DNA from 2 places in the Yersinia hibernica genome. Region 1 is predicted to be linked to the other one. Evidence: predicted binding sites of a transcription regulator. Region 1 holds the regulator's gene; the other holds the start of a gene.

Region 1 (8,051 bases):
CGTTGAGTAAAAGAGGAAGATTAAGAAGATACCCTAATTACGCTTGGGTTTAGGGTGACTCATCCATAAGTGTAAATGTGACGCAATCCACGCATCCAGAAAGTGCTTAAGATAATGCTTTTTTTTAATGGTATTCTAATCGGTTAAATCGAGTATAGGCTTGCCGGGATGCTTTCTCAATAATAAATCGTACCCGGCATTGATGCGCCTTAGTGACTATTTCTATTGGGAATTATGACTCCGCGCAATTATAGTCATTATTGTTAGTATGGCTTTTTTCTTTCCTTAACGCGTAGCAATGAATGCCATAACCCAATGCCGCCAAAATGACCGTCGAGAGCATGACGGTCACGGTTGCGAGTAAGGGTTGGCTGATATAGGCCGACACCATCATGCTCGCAATAAAACACAAGCCCAGTTGCAGCGTATTTTGCAGTGCTGCGGCTTTGCCTGTATTCGCTGGAAAGGGCATTAATGCATTTGCCACGATAATAGGGTAGCAGGCACCATTCACAAGCGCCATTAAGCAGAAAGGAATAAGTAGGGTAACCAGTGTTGGTGTGGTCAAGGTGGCTATCAGATAAAGCGCAATCATGCTGATAGCATAACCGCTCAGTAGCCACGGCAGCAGTGTATTACCCTTAATCCGGCTCAGCGCACTGCGGCAACCAAATCCACCCAACAGGAAAGCTAATGTCTGCGGGACATAACTCAAACCAATAATATTCGGGCTATAGCCCATATCACCTAAAATAAACGGTGATCCTGTTAGCCAGGCGAAAAATCCTGCGCTGCAGGCCGCGAACATCATCACGTTGCCGCTAAACGCCGGGAATTTCAGCAATTGCCAGAAGCTCATGGCACTTTTGCTTTGGGTCGCAGGGTTTGGCGTGGTTTTTTTCCGTTCTTTCAGCAATGCGGTTGGGATCAGTAATAGCAATGTCGTTATCAATAAAACCACAAAAATTGACCGCCAACTGAAGTGGTTTAATAACCATGCGCCGAGCAATGGGGCCAGCGCAGGGGATAGTGCCACCAACGGCATAATGGTCGCAAATACCCGGTTGGCCTTGCCGTCGCGATAACGGTCTACGACTAATGCTTGCCAACTCACGGCGGCAGAACAGACTCCGATTGCCTGAATAAAGCGCAGGATCAGTAACTGTGTTGCCGTTTCAACCCATAAAATTCCCAGACAACCCAGAGCAAATAAACCCAACCCTGCTAACAACACGGGTTTACGGCCTAATTTGTCCGAGACTGGCCCCCAGATAAGCTGGGCGATAGCAAAACCGGCGAGAAAAATGCTGAGACTGGCACTGATAGAGCCGGCGGAGGTTTGTAACTCTTGTTGCATGGCACCAAAGGCGGGTAAATACATATCGGTCGCCAGGTATCCCAACATGCTTAAACCGGCAAGGTAGAACATGAAACTTGCAGACGTTTTCATTCTTTATTTCTCTTTATCATTTTTTTGCAGGTGATTGACTACTTTTAGCCATTTTATCATTAGGAATTTAGTGCGGGGGGCATTCTAGCCGCAGAGATATTCGGTTGTGAAACGGTAATATTTGCGACATGCTATCAAAAAATTTGATAGTCACTATTGCGTTTCGCTGAGGCAAAAAAACATGTGGTCAGAATATTCATTGGATGTGGTGGATGCGGTCGCTCGCACCGGGAGTTTCAGTGCCGCCGCTCAAGAATTGCACCGGGTGCCGTCCGCGGTCAGTTATACTGTACGACAATTAGAGGAGTGGCTGGCGGTCTCTTTATTTACGCGGCGTCATCGCGACGTAGAATTGACGGAGGCAGGCAGAGTTTTTATCAAAGAAGCCCGCGATGTTATCAAAAAAATGAATGACACACGCCGTCAGTGCCAGCAAGTCGCGAATGGTTGGCGCGGGCAATTAAATATTGTGATTGATAAAATCGTCAAACCACAGCGCAGTCGCCGTTTAGTGCAGGATTTTTATCGTCATTTCCCGGATATCGAATTGCGGGTGCGTTATGAAGTGTTTAACGGCGTCTGGGATGCACTGGTGGATGGGCAAGCTGATATGGCTATTGGGGCAACACGTGCTATCCCGGTGGGTGGGCGGTTTGTGTTTCGTGACATGGGTTTTTTGAGCTGGCATTGTGTGGTCAGTGTCAATCATCCTTTAGCCCAATTAACCGGGCCTATTAATGATGACCAGCTGCGGCCTTATCCCTCTTTGTGCCTGGAGGATACCGCGCGAAATTTACCTAAACGGGATACCTGGACATTGGATAATCAGCAGCGGTTAGTCGCACCGGATTGGGCGACGGGAATAGACTGCTTGTGTGAAGGGTTATGTATCGGAATGGTTCCGGCCCATATGGTGTCACCATTGATTCAACAAGGAAAATTGGCGGCATTAACACTGACAGAGCCCCTGCCGGACAGCCCGTGTTGTTTGACCTGGGAGCAGCATAATCATTCCCCAGCCTTAGCATGGATGCTGGATTATCTGGGTGACAGTGTCACGCTAAATGATGAGTGGCTAAAAGATGATAATGATGGCACGCCGGGAGCGGCAGGATGAGCTGCCGGTAACCTGTGGGGCTACCGGCAGGGGAAGCTTAACGGCGATAATCGCGATAGGGGCCATCAGCAACAGAGCGGCGCTCTATCAGTTTCGGATGGACTTCAATGGTTTGCGGGTCTTCGCGTTTACTGACAATACGGTCGAGTAACATGGCAAAAGCCATTTCACCCAATCTCTCTTTGGGTTGATGAATGGTGGTCAGCGCCGGTGAGAAATAGCGGGCATTGCGCACATTATCATACCCGATCACTGAAATATCTTGTGGCACTCGCAGGCCCAGTTCATCCGCAGCACATATTGCGCCCATTGCCATAATATCGCCACCACAGAACACGGCCGTCGGACGATGTTTTTGTGTCAGAATTTGGTGCATAGCCTTATAACCAGACTCCGGCTCAAAATCGCCTTGCACCACCCACTCATCACGTAATGGAATATTGGCTTCTTCCAGGGCTTTCAAAAAGCCCTGATGGCGGCCCCCCCCGGTATTACGCGATAATTGACCAGGAATAGCGCCAATATCGCGGTGACCGCGCTCGATAAGATAACGACCGGCTAAATAGCCGCCTTCGAAAGCATTATCAATAATCGAGTCGGTAAAATCGCCACGAGCAGTGCCCCAGTCCATCACCACCATAGGGATATTGCGATAATCTTCCAACATTCCCAGTAATTGTTCCGGATATTCAGAACACATCACCAATAATCCATCGACACGTTTTTGTGCCAGCATGGCCAAATAGGCTTTTTGTTTATCCAGATTATTATGTGAGTTACATAAAATGAGGGTGTAACCTTGGCTATAACAGCTATTTTCAACTGCCTCGATCACTTCAGCAAAATAGGGTGCTTCACTGGATGTCGCCAATAAGCCAATGGATTTGGTGTGATTGACTTTCAAGCTACGGGCCACCGCGCTGGGTGAATAATGCAGCTCTTTAATGGCCGCCCACACAGCGGCCTTGGTATTTTCGGCGACGAAACGAGTTTTATTGATAACGTGCGAAACGGTGGTGGTGGACACACCCGCGTGTTTGGCCACATCTTTAATCGTTGCCATAGAAAAAATGACTCCTAAGCTCACCTGTTACAGCAGGTAAGTATTATGTTAATCGTTTGCCTGCATGACTCGAATACCGCTCAGACAGCAACACGATAGTGGGCTGGCGAGCGAAGTCAGATGGTGGTCTGAGCCTATTTATTGGATGTTATTAGTCAGTATGCAGTTATGAACTGCGAATTTTGTCTGATCTGGAGGAAAAGTGGAAGCGCTAATCAATGTTATAAAGTGCGTAATGAGCACAAGATTTTTTTCCCTAACTGTGGGAAAATGATTTGACGCACTCATTGTGTGCCTTTTCCCTACTAAAATTAACCGGCTGAGGAGTTTTTATGGATACCAATCTGAAGATGTCGCTAATTACCACTGTTGGTGCGCTGGCAATGATTATTGTCTTTAGCTTCGTGGCGGTAATGAATTAATTCACCTGCATGCCGGTGATAAGTAGGGCGGTTTACCCGCCCTTAATTATTGCGCCGCGATTAAGCTAAATTCTGCTCAACAAAAGACCAGTTAACCAAAGCCCAGAAGTTCTCCAGGTATTTTGGTCGCGCATTACGATAATCAATATAATAAGCGTGTTCCCATACATCCACCGTCAACAGCGGCTTATCTTGGGTCGTCAGCGGTGTTGCTGCATTTGATGTACTGACAATGGCTAGGGAGCCATCCGCTTTTTTGACCAGCCACGTCCAGCCCGCACCAAAGTTTTTCACTGCGGCATCAGTAAATTGTGCTTTAAATTCAGCGAAAGAACCGAAAGATTGCTGAATGGCAGCGGCAATTTTGCCTGTCGGTTCGCCGCCCCCATTGGGTGACAAACAGTGCCAGTAAAAGGTGTGATTCCAGACTTGGGCCGCATTATTAAAGATGCCACCACTGGAGGTTTTGACTATCTCTTCCAGGGTTTTACCCGCAAATTCGGTATCTTTAATCAGATTATTGAGGTTGACCACATAGGTGTTGTGGTGCTTGCCGTAATGGTATTCCAGCGTTTCAGCAGAAATGTGCGGTTCCAGTGCATTTTGTGCATAAGGTAATGCCGGTAATTCAAAAGACATCGCGCTCTCCTTTCGGGGTTGCTCAGGGTGTTTGCTCCTCAAATTCAATCATTAGCCAGCGCTAAGAAAGGTGAGGGGCGGTTAAAATCGTAATTGTTGTATTTTTGTTGTGGGTATTAATTTTAACAACTTTCGGCAGGAATAACAGGTATAACCACACAGATTAATGGGGAATGGCACCCGATAAGCCTATCGGGTGTGGTGATGCGATTAGCGGATGGTTTTCGGTGTTACGACACGGCGAGCGCCGACATAATGATCTTGCCAATAGTCATTATCCATCATGCTAATGCGAATTTCTTCACCGGTTCGTGGGGACTGAATAAACTTTCCGTTGCCTAAATAAACCCCAACATGGTCAGCAACACCACGGTTGGCAATATTGAAGAACACTAAATCACCACTTTCTAATTCAGCGCGTTTCACCGGTGCTGCATCACGTAAATGATACATTTCATTAGCGGTACGTGGCATTTTTATCCTGATGACATCTTTATAGGCATAATAAATCAGCCCGCTGCAATCAAAACCGGTATTAGGGGAGCTACCGCCCCAGCGATAAGGTTTACCGACTTGCTTCATCAGTTTACTCATTGCAGTCTGTTTGGCGTGTTGGTAGCGTTTTTTATGAGCAGGGCTGAGCTTTATTTTATTATTTAGCGCTAATTCAGTATTGGCTTTACCTTGAGCTTTATTTCGCTGGCGACCATAAGCGACTTTTTCTTTTTTGCTAACGGAGGCTTTTTTATTGGCGGTAGTTTTAATATGAGATGCTTTATTCGCCATTGCTTTATTGCTATTTAATTTCTTATTGGTGGGTTTACTGACCGCTTGTGCTTTCTTCTTTATGGTTTTACTGGCAGTGGCGGCGGTTGTTTTATTTGTGATGTTTTTACTGGTGGCTTTATTGTTATCAACTTTAGTTTTTTTGATATTTTTATCAGCTTTGCGTTTTTTACGCTCATCAGCGCTGGCTTGACTGATTTGACCTTTCTTTTGCTCAGCCGAGACGTGAGCCTGCGGTGACGCGTGCGCGAGGTTTAGAAATAACTGGGTAAACAGCAGCACAAACAGCGTAAGTATTAAACGCATAATAACGCTACCCACCTTGGCCCTGAAATGAATATGAAGAGTCACAGTATTGCTGAAACTTCGGATATAAAAAAGCAGAGAGCGACAGGATTCTAATCGATATTGTGAGAAAACGTTAATGGCGTCGCAATTGTCGCTTTTTTACACGGCTAACGGCCTTAAATCAACCATACGTCAACGGGTTAGCCACTCGATATTTTTGCCATCCCACAATGAAGATAATAATGAAGTGTGGGGATCAAAAATGTTATTCTAAATGCACATATTTGTAGCTGACAGTATAACCATTTGCTGACAGAGTAAAGCCCCTGCAAAAGATGGCGTTTTATTCCAGTCGTGGCAGTCGCTACAATAGGCCGGACGCAATAATAAAATAGCCCTAATGAATAGGTTCTCAGTATTGTAGCCACAAAATGGCTTGAGGAAGCAAGAAATGACGACGATTGATAAAATTCAGCGCCAGATAGCAGAAAACCCCATCCTGCTTTATATGAAGGGTTCACCTAAGCTGCCAAACTGCGGTTTCTCTGCTCAGGCTGTACAGGCGTTATCCGCTTGTGGCGAACGCTTTGCTTATGTTGATATTCTGCAAAACCCAGATATCCGTGCTGAGTTGCCAAAATACGCTAACTGGCCAACATTCCCTCAGTTGTGGGTTGATGGCGAATTGGTTGGCGGTTGCGACATTCTGATGGAAATGTATCAGCGTGGTGAGTTGCAACAGTTGCTGAAAGAAACAGCGGATAAATACCGGACTGAAGAAGAAAAACCGGCAGCAGAGTAATGTGCGGGTAGGTCAGTGCAACCAACAAAAAGGTGGCTAGCAGGCCACCTTTTTTTATCGTGAAATGTCTATTTTTTCTGGTGCTAGATTATTCTGACTCACCCGCAGGTACTGGCCAACCGCCCAGTTTTTTCCAACGATTGACTAACTCACAGAATAATTTTGCTGTTTGCATTGTGTCGTATAAAGCGGAATGCGCTTGGCTACTATCAAACGGAATACCGGCCGTCAGGCAGGCTTTTGCCAACACTGTTTGCCCCAGAACTAGCCCACTGAGGGCCGCAGTGTCAAAAGTGGCGAACGGGTGGAATGGATTGCGTTTCAAGTTGGCGCGCTCGGCCGCCGCCATCACAAAACTGTGATCAAAATGGGCATTATGCGCGACGATAATTGCGCGGTTACAGCCTTTATCTTTCAGTCCTTTGCGAACAGCTTTAAAAATAGCATGTAAAGCATCATGTTCACTGACGGCACCACGTAACGGGTTAGTGGGGTCGATCCCATTAAACGCCAGTGCTTCAGGTTGCAGATTGGCCCCTTCGAACGGTTCTACATGAAAATGCAGTGTTTCATCTGGCAGTAACCAACCCTCTTGGTTCATTTGCAAGGTGACGGCGGCAATTTCTAATAATGCATCGGTTTTAGCATTAAAGCCGGCGGTTTCTACATCAATTACTACTGGGTAATACCCACGAAAACGGCCACTCAGGGCGTTAATGTCACTTTTATCTGCCATCAGTTTCTTATCTTCAGCGAATTCAGCACGTATTATGTCAAATTTTGGCGCGGGATGCAGGGGGATATCGCGATGAGAAAAAGGCACCTTTGTGGTGCCTTGGGGTTAATCAGTTTCCAAGGCCGTGTCCGGCGCTTTTATTTTCGATTAACTCGATTTTGTAGCCGTCGGGATCTTCAACAAAAGCAATAATAGTATTACCGCCTTTGACCGGGCCTGCCTCGCGGGTCACTTTGCCCCCGGCATGACGAATTTGGTCACAAGTGGCGGCAACATCATCAACACCTAGCGCCAGATGACCAAATGCAGTGCCCATTTCGTAGCTATCAACGCCCCAGTTATAGGTCAGCTCAATCACTGAACCTTCACTTTCATCACTGTAACCGACGAATGCCAGCGAGTATTTGTACTCGGTATTTTCGCTGGTACGCAGTAAACGCATCCCTAATACCTTGGTGTAGAAATCGATGGAACGTTGCAGGTCACCGACGCGGATCATGGTATGGAGTAAGCGCTTCATAATACCTCTTTATAATTAATAGTTTAATTTTTAAAAATCATTATAAATCAAAACTAAGTCATCATCATATCGCAATATGGCTTCCCTCACTACCTCGTCATCTTCTATTGCCCAAAAACAAAACAGTCAGTCAGAATTATCTTCTAACTGACTGTTATTTAATGATTTAACCTACTGATAAATCACAATGTCGGGTAGTCGGTGTAGCCCTTAGCCCCACCGCCATAG
Region 2 (8,051 bases), 1.7 Mb from region 1:
CTGAGCTGACTTTACGTGAAATTGTCCCTTTATTGGATGACCAGCACCCGTCGCAAGGGCCATTGCAACTCTCTTTACTGGCGGGGGGGAAGTCACTGCTGGTTCAAGCGCCGGATGGCGTAGTCACGCAATGGTTTGACGTGCCCAAAGCGCCAGATAATCAATATCATCTAACGCAAATTCGCCGCTTTACTCCTGTGGGTAAGGGCTTACTGACGACTGAAAATGCCCGGCGGGTATTTGCTTCATTGTCGCCACAAGGCGAGTTATCACTCTTCTCCAGCACCCAGTCAGCGCCTTTGTTGCAGTATAAGTTGGCTGAGGGGATGACCCATGCAGCATTTTCTCCTTGGGGCGAGCGTCTGTTGGTAGAGAATGCTGCCGGCTGGTCTGTTTATCAATTAGATAATCGCTACCCGGATATCAGTTGGCGCAGCCTATGGCAGCGCATGTGGTATGAAGATTACCCAGAGCCGGCCTATGTCTGGCAGTCGAGTTCAGCACAAGAAAGTTATCAAGCCAAATTTAGCCTGATACCGATTATTTTTGGCACCTTAAAAGCTGCCGCCTACGCCATGTTATTTGCCGTCCCACTGGCACTGGCGGGGGCAATTTATACGGCTTATTTTATGTCGGCGGGCCTGCGGCGCATCGTTAAACCGACGATTGAGATGATGGGGGCATTCCCGACGGTGGTGATTGGGTTGATTGCCGGTATTTGGTTGGCTCCGGTGATTGAGCATTATCTGACCGGTATCTTATTGCTGCCGCCATTGCTGGCGTTGACGATTCTCGGGTGTGGCTGGGGCAGTGCGCGAGTGTCGGAAAAAATGCAGCGCCAACTGCCTGCCGGCTGGGATGTCATTATCTTGCTACCGGTTATTTTGCTGACGGGGCTTTTAGCTCTCTGGTTAGGGCCGAAATTGGCGATATGGACACTAGGAATTCCGCTGCATGAATGGTTGGGCGATAATTATTCTCAGCGCAATGCGTTAGTTGTGGGGGTTGCCATGGGCTTTGCCCTGATCCCGGTCATTTTCTCGCTGGCAGAAGACGCGCTATTCAGTGTGCCGCCGTCACTGAGCCAAGGTTCTCTGGCGCTAGGTGCCACGCCGTGGCAAACCCTGACTCGCGTTGTCTTGCCCTCTGCTTATGCGGGCATTTTCTCCGCGCTGATGATAGGTTTTGGCCGGGCAGTCGGGGAGACCATGATTGTCCTGATGGCCACGGGGAATACCCCGATTATTGATGGCAGCATTTTCCAAGGGTTACGCGCGATGGCGGCCAATATTGCCATTGAAATGCCGGAGGCCGTGATGGGCAGTGGTCATTATCGGGTGCTGTTCCTGACGGCGTTAGTGCTGTTTTGTTTTACGTTTTTGGTCAATACCCTCGCCGAATCCATTCGTTTGCGCTTACGTGAACGCTATCAAATGGAGCAGATTGCCTGATGGCCCGTTTTACCAAAAAGTGGTTTGCATCTGGCTCGCCGTGGATCTGGCTGACTGGCGGAGCGGTGAGTATCAGCTTGTTAGCTTTACTGGGGGTAATTTTGTTATTGGCAGGGCAGGGGATGCGCTATTTCTGGCCCAGCCCGGTTTATGAGTTTGAGCTAAAGCAAACTGCCGCCGGCCCGGTTAGAGTGATTGGCGAGATTTATCAGCAACAGCCTCTGCCGCGCCAGCAATTAGAGCAAGCGGGCATTATTTTACCGCCAGAGGCGGGTGACACCGTGACCCGCTATCTGATTAAAACCGGTAACCGTGAGATACAAGGGCAGGATTTTCACCGGCTGTTGGACACGGATATTCAACAACGCCGCCAACCCAAAGATTTGCTGGTATTAGACCGCCAAAATAATGGGGCTGCATATGGTTTTCTCGCGGGAATGCTGGATAACGGCCAGCCAGTGGTGGGCGATAATTTAGCCCAGGAGCTGCAAAAACGTATTCCGGTGATACAGGCGCTGGTCAGGCAGTCGAAAGATATCCAGTTTCGCCAGATGAACATGCTAAATCAACAGTTTGAAACATTGCGACTACAGAAAAAACGCCTGCAAATGACCGGTGATTTTGACAGTAAATCGCAAGACCGAATTGAAGCCGAATGGGGCGAACTGCAACGCAGTCATCTGGCGATGATGGAGAAATTACGCGGTCTGCAAGCAGACCAAAATCGCTACACACTGCTGTTGCGGGATATGAATGGGCAAATTCACCCACTGCCGCTTAGCCAAATCAACCGTGCTTGGTATCCCAATGCGATGAGTTTTGGCCAGAAACTGCGCCATTTTGCGCTGCAAACCTATCAGTTTCTGACCGATAACCCGCGGAATGCCAATACTGAGGGCGGGGTGTTCCCGGCTATTTTTGGCACTATTTTGATGGTGATATTGATGTCCATCGTGGTGATGCCATTGGGGGTCATTGCGGCAGTTTATTTACATGAGTATGCCGGGAAAAATTGGCTGACTCGGATGATTCGAATTTCCGTGGTGAATTTAGCCGGCGTGCCATCCATTGTTTATGGGGTATTTGGCCTCGGTTTCTTTGTCTATTTTATCGGCGGCTCACTGGATAAACTGTTTTACCCCGAAGCACTGCCCAACCCGACCTTCGGTACGCCGGGCGTATTATGGGCGGCATTGACACTGGCATTATTGACATTGCCGGTGGTGATTGTGGCGACTGAAGAGGGGTTATCGCGCATTCCGGCCAGCTTACGGCAAGGTTCACTTGCGCTAGGGGCGAATAAAGCTGAAACACTGTGGCATATTGTGTTGCCAATGGCCGCGCCGGCCATGATTACCGGGCTAATTTTGGCGGTAGCACGGGCCGCAGGAGAAACGGCTCCGCTGATGTTGGTGGGGGTGGTAAAATCAGCGCCACTCTTGCCAGTCGACGGTGTTTTCCCATACCTGCATTTAGAACGTAAATTTATGCATTTAAGCTTCCAGATATATGACATGGCATTCCAAAGCCCCAATGTAGAAGCGGCCCGGCCATTAGTGTTCGCCACCGCGTTATTGCTGGTTATCATTGTGGTGGGCCTTAATTTAGCGGCTATTGGTATTCGCCACCATTTGCGCGAAAAATATCGTGGTTTAATGCTGTGACTGAACTTTTTAACCCGCAGGACACTATATGGGATTGTTGATGCCGGATGCGCTGCCACTGTTTGATGTGCAGCAACTGACTCACGAGCAAACTGCCTTGGCGGTCGAAAAGCTCAATTTATTCTACGGCGACAAACAGGTGCTGCACGATATTTCCTTTAATGTGCCCAAGCACCGTGTTACCGCGTTGATTGGCCCTTCCGGTTGTGGCAAATCAACGTTATTACGCTGTTTTAACCGGATGAATGATTTACTGGATAACTGCCGTTTTGAAGGGCAGATCCGTCTTGGTAGCGAAGTTATCACGGATAAATCCACTGATGTTGCGGCATTGCGTCGGCGGGTTGGGATGGTGTTCCAGCGGCCAAATCCCTTCCCAAAATCTATTTATGAGAATGTGGTCTATGGCCTGCGTTTGCAGGGCATTGGTGATAGGCGGGTTCTCGATGATGCCGTTGAGCGCTCATTACGGGCCGCTGCTTTGTGGCATGAAGTCAAAGACCGGCTGCGCGAAAACGCGTTTCGCCTCTCCAGTGGTCAGCAACAGCGCTTAGTGATAGCCAGAGCCATCGCGATTGAGCCACAAGTGCTGTTGCTGGATGAGCCGACATCGGCATTGGATCCTATTTCGACATTGACAATTGAAGAGCTTATTACTGAATTAAAACAGCGATATACCGTAGTGCTAGTGACCCATAATATGCAGCAGGCCGCAAGAGTTTCAGATTACACCGCTTTTATCCATCAGGGGGCGCTGGTGGAATATAATGATACCGACGCACTGTTTACTTCGCCACATCAGCGGCGTACGGAAGACTATATTACTGGGCGCTACGGTTGATTCGGCGAGGTTGGCACTGAAGCGACGTGGGTTGCTACAGTGCCAATGGATGACCGGGCTATCGGCTAAGCACTCTTTATCGATGGCGTTTTATATTTGGCCAAATATTGTGGCTGGAAAATACACATGCGGATGGCAGTGCGATATTCGCCATTGATAAAGAACTCTTGTTTTAACTCACCCTCTAACTCAAAACCTAATTTGCTGTAGATATGAATAGCTTTTTCATTTTCTTTATCCACAATCAAATACAGTTTATACAAGTTCAATACGGAAAAACCGTATTCCATTGCCAATCTGGCGGCTGAACCGGCATAACCTTTGCCTTGATGGGCTGGGTCGATAATAATCTGAAATTCAGCACGGCGGTGAATATGGTTAATTTCCACTAACTCGACCAGGCCCGCTTTCGTACCCTGACTTTCAATAATAAAGCGTCGCTCGCTCTGATCATGAATATGCTTATCATATAAATCAGACAGCTCGACAAAGGCCTCGTAAGGCTCTTCAAACCAATAGCGCATGACGCTGGCATTATTATCTAGTTGATGAACAAACGGCAGATCATCCCGTTCCAGTGGACGTAACCGGACGCTGCTAGTGCTAGACATGCTTATTCCTCGTGTGACGACAGCGGTTGCTGCCCTAGAAATTATACTATCAGCATAAGGTATGAGCACAGGAAATTAAAAAAGGCGCTCACCCAAAAATGGCAGCGCCTTTAGCGTTTATATCTTAATGGCGTTATTCCGCCGCGTAGCCTTGTACAGGTAAGCGCTCACCATCCAACCAAGCAGCATTATCTCGCATCAATAGCCGGCCATCAGTGAACCAACTGACCACCAGCGGATAAATATTGTGCTCCTGAGTTTGCACTCTCTCGACCACATCCTCTTCGCTATCATCACTGAAAATCGGCACTTTGGCTTGCAGGATAACAGGGCCGCCATCCAGCTCTTCAGTGACAAAATGCACTGAAGTACCGTGTTCCCGATCACCGTTTTCCAAGGCTTGGCGATGAGTGTGTAGGCCGGGGTATTTTGGCAGTAAGGAGGGGTGAATATTCAACATCCGGCCAGCGTAATGCTGCACAAACTCCGGGCTGAGAATGCGCATATAACCCGCCAGCACCAGTAAATCAGGCTGATACTGGTCGATGGCCTGCGCCAATGCCAGATCAAAACTGGCCCGCGAGGCATACGTTTTCGCATCCAGCGCCTGCTGTGCAATGCCCGCCAGTGCAGCGCGTTCGAGCCCATAAGCTTGCGGATTATTACTGAATACAGCACTAATTTCGCCTGAAATACGCCCTTGTTGCTGGGCATCAATCAGTGCCTGTAAGTTACTTCCCTGGCCTGAAATCAAAACCACGATTTTCTTCATAATGATTAATTAATCACCACTTGCTCGTCACTTTCAGTTGCCGCCGCGATCACCCCGATTTTCCAGGCTTTTTCACCCGACGCGGTCAGTTGCTCAACGGCAATATCGGCCAGTTCTGCCGGAAGCGCCACCACCATGCCGACACCGCAGTTAAATGTGCGATACATTTCATGGCGGCTGACATTACCGGCGTGCTGTAACCAGCTAAATACCGCCGGCCACTGCCAGCTCGCTTCATCGATAACGGCTTGAGTCCCTTGTGGCAATACGCGTGGGATATTTTCCCAGAAGCCGCCGCCGGTCAGGTGAGCAATAGCATGAATATCAAGTTGCTCAATCAAGCTAAGGATGGATTTCACATAGATTTTGGTGGGTTCCAGCAAATGATCCGCCAGAGATTTACCGTCCAATTGAGTCTGTTCTGGGTCGGTGTTACTGACTTCCAGAATTTTACGTACCAGTGAATAGCCATTTGAATGCGGGCCGCTGGCGCCTAGGGCTACCAGAGCATCACCCGGAGCGACCTTGCTGCCGTCAATAATTTCAGATTTTTCGACTACACCAACACAGAAGCCAGCAACGTCGTAATCTTCGCCGTGGTACATCCCCGGCATTTCGGCGGTCTCGCCACCCACCAGTGCACAACCTGATTGTTTACATCCTTCAGCGATACCGGTAATCACACTGGCGGCAGTGTCCACATCCAGTTTGCCGGTAGCAAAGTAGTCTAGGAAGAACAGTGGTTCAGCACCTTGAACTACCAAGTCATTAACACACATCGCGACTAAATCGATACCAATGGTATCGTGGCGTTTCAAGTCCATTGCCAGGCGCAGCTTGGTGCCAACGCCATCAGTGCCTGAAACAAGAATCGGTTCACGGTATTTTTGCGGCAAAGCGCACAGGGCACCGAACCCGCCCAATCCTCCCATCACTTCTGGGCGACGGGTTTGTTTAACCACACCTTTTATGCGATCAACAAGGTCATTGCCGGCATCAATATCTACACCTGCGTCTTTATAGCTGAGAGAGGTTTTGTTGGTCACTGCGAGGTCCCCACGGCGGTTGGCGGTTTAAGCATAGAAAGAAAACGCGACAATTCTAACAGCGCAGGCAAACGTTTGCGAGTAGCTTGTGATATCACGCTGATTTTTAGCTTGCTTGACTTAATAATGATTTTCTATTGATCTGAATCAGGCTATTCATTGTGGCGTTCAAAAAAAAAGGCGGTATAATCTCGCGATTTTTTTGGCCGCCAGCCGCCTAACCGGGAGAAAAATAATGAAGATCGTTGAGGTGAAACACCCGCTAGTAAAACATAAACTTGGTTTGATGCGTGAGAATGATATCAGTACAAAGCGTTTTCGCGAGTTAGCGTCTGAAGTAGGGAGTTTGCTGACTTACGTGGCAACCGCTGATCTGGAGACTGAGAAAGTCACCATCGAAGGTTGGAACGGGCCGGTTGAGATTGAACAGATTAAAGGTAAGAAAATCACGGTAGTGCCTATTCTGCGTGCCGGTTTGGGCATGATGGAAGGGGTCTTGGAAAATGTCCCTAGCGCTCGTATCAGTGTGGTCGGTGTCTATCGCGACGAAGAGACACTAAAACCAGTACCTTACTTCCAAAAGCTGGTGTCGCATATTGACGAGCGCATGGCGTTGGTGGTTGACCCGATGCTGGCAACCGGTGGTTCGATGATTGCGACCATTGATTTGCTTAAGAATGCCGGCTGTAAGAGCATCAAAGTCTTGGTGCTGGTTGCCGCCCCTGAAGGGATTAAAGCATTGGAAGCCGCTCATCCAGATGTCGAGTTGTACACCGCTTCCATCGACCAAGGGTTGAACGAACACGGTTACATCATCCCTGGATTGGGTGATGCCGGTGATAAGATTTTCGGAACGAAATAACAGATGATAGCCGACTCGATAGTCGGCTTTTTTTTGAATAATTTTTTTGCATAAACCCCTTCATACCTAAACAACTGGGCGTTGCAGCAGAGCCGCACACAAGTGAAACCTAATAAGCTGACTTAAAATCAGTGAGTTGGCTGAGTCAGTGTGGCGAATTCCGTTGCAATGTTAAGTTAGAAAAGTATGCACATAATCTTAATTAGAGGATAGAGAAATGAGCCGTCGCACCATTGGCGTCAGCGAGCGTCCACCGCTGCTCCAGACGATCCCCCTGAGTTTTCAACATTTATTCGCAATGTTTGGTGCCACAGTTTTAGTTCCTATTCTGTTTAAAATTAACCCGGCCACAGTGCTGTTGTTTAATGGTATCGGCACTTTGCTTTACTTATTCATTTGTAAGGGAAAAATTCCGGCTTATCTGGGCTCCAGCTTCGCCTTTATTTCGCCGGTATTACTGTTGTTGCCACTGGGGTACGAAGTTGCACTGGGCGGTTTTATCATGTGCGGCGTGCTGTTTTGTCTGGTGGCATTGATTGTAAAAAAAGCCGGTACTGGCTGGCTGAATGTGCTCTTCCCGCCAGCGGCAATGGGGGCGATTGTTGCGGTTATCGGCCTTGAACTGGCGGGGGTTGCTGCCGGTATGGCGGGGTTATTACCCGCGCCAGGGGTGACGGTCGATTCAACCACCATCATCATTTCAATGGTGACATTGGGTGTCACTATTTTGGGTTCGGTGCTGTTCCGTGGCTTTTTTGCCATTATTCCTATTCTGATTGGTGTGCTGGTCGGCTATGCCTTGTC

What was found. The regulator PurR, encoded in region 1, represses purine synthesis genes. The targets are predictions, from matches to a motif close to CANGCAAACGTTTGCNTG.
Positions count from the first base shown of each region.
Region 2: purM (phosphoribosylformylglycinamidine cyclo-ligase) is a predicted target of PurR. The motif match lies at 6,450-6,467, and genes of this name have one in related genera.

Region 1 is NZ_CP032487.1:1,694,579-1,702,629, forward strand. Features, by position in the region: gene punC (purine nucleoside transporter PunC) at 233-1,450, opposite strand; gene punR (DNA-binding transcriptional activator PunR) at 1,632-2,567, shown strand; gene purR (HTH-type transcriptional repressor PurR) at 2,605-3,630, opposite strand; gene cydH (cytochrome bd-I oxidase subunit CydH) at 3,963-4,052, shown strand; gene sodB (superoxide dismutase [Fe]) at 4,113-4,691, opposite strand; gene D5F51_RS08035 (C40 family peptidase) at 4,902-5,783, opposite strand; gene D5F51_RS08040 (Grx4 family monothiol glutaredoxin) at 6,217-6,567, shown strand; gene rnt (ribonuclease T) at 6,656-7,303, opposite strand; gene gloA (lactoylglutathione lyase) at 7,413-7,823, opposite strand; gene nemA (alkene reductase) at 8,006-8,051, opposite strand, start outside.
Region 2 is NZ_CP032487.1:3,345,250-3,353,300, reverse strand. Features, by position in the region: gene D5F51_RS15830 (ABC transporter permease subunit) at 1-1,451, shown strand, start outside; gene pstA (phosphate ABC transporter permease PstA) at 1,451-3,115, shown strand; gene pstB (phosphate ABC transporter ATP-binding protein PstB) at 3,144-3,956, shown strand; gene speG (spermidine N1-acetyltransferase) at 4,022-4,567, opposite strand; gene purN (phosphoribosylglycinamide formyltransferase) at 4,701-5,339, opposite strand; gene purM (phosphoribosylformylglycinamidine cyclo-ligase) at 5,345-6,385, opposite strand; gene upp (uracil phosphoribosyltransferase) at 6,621-7,247, shown strand; gene uraA (uracil permease) at 7,465-8,051, shown strand, end outside.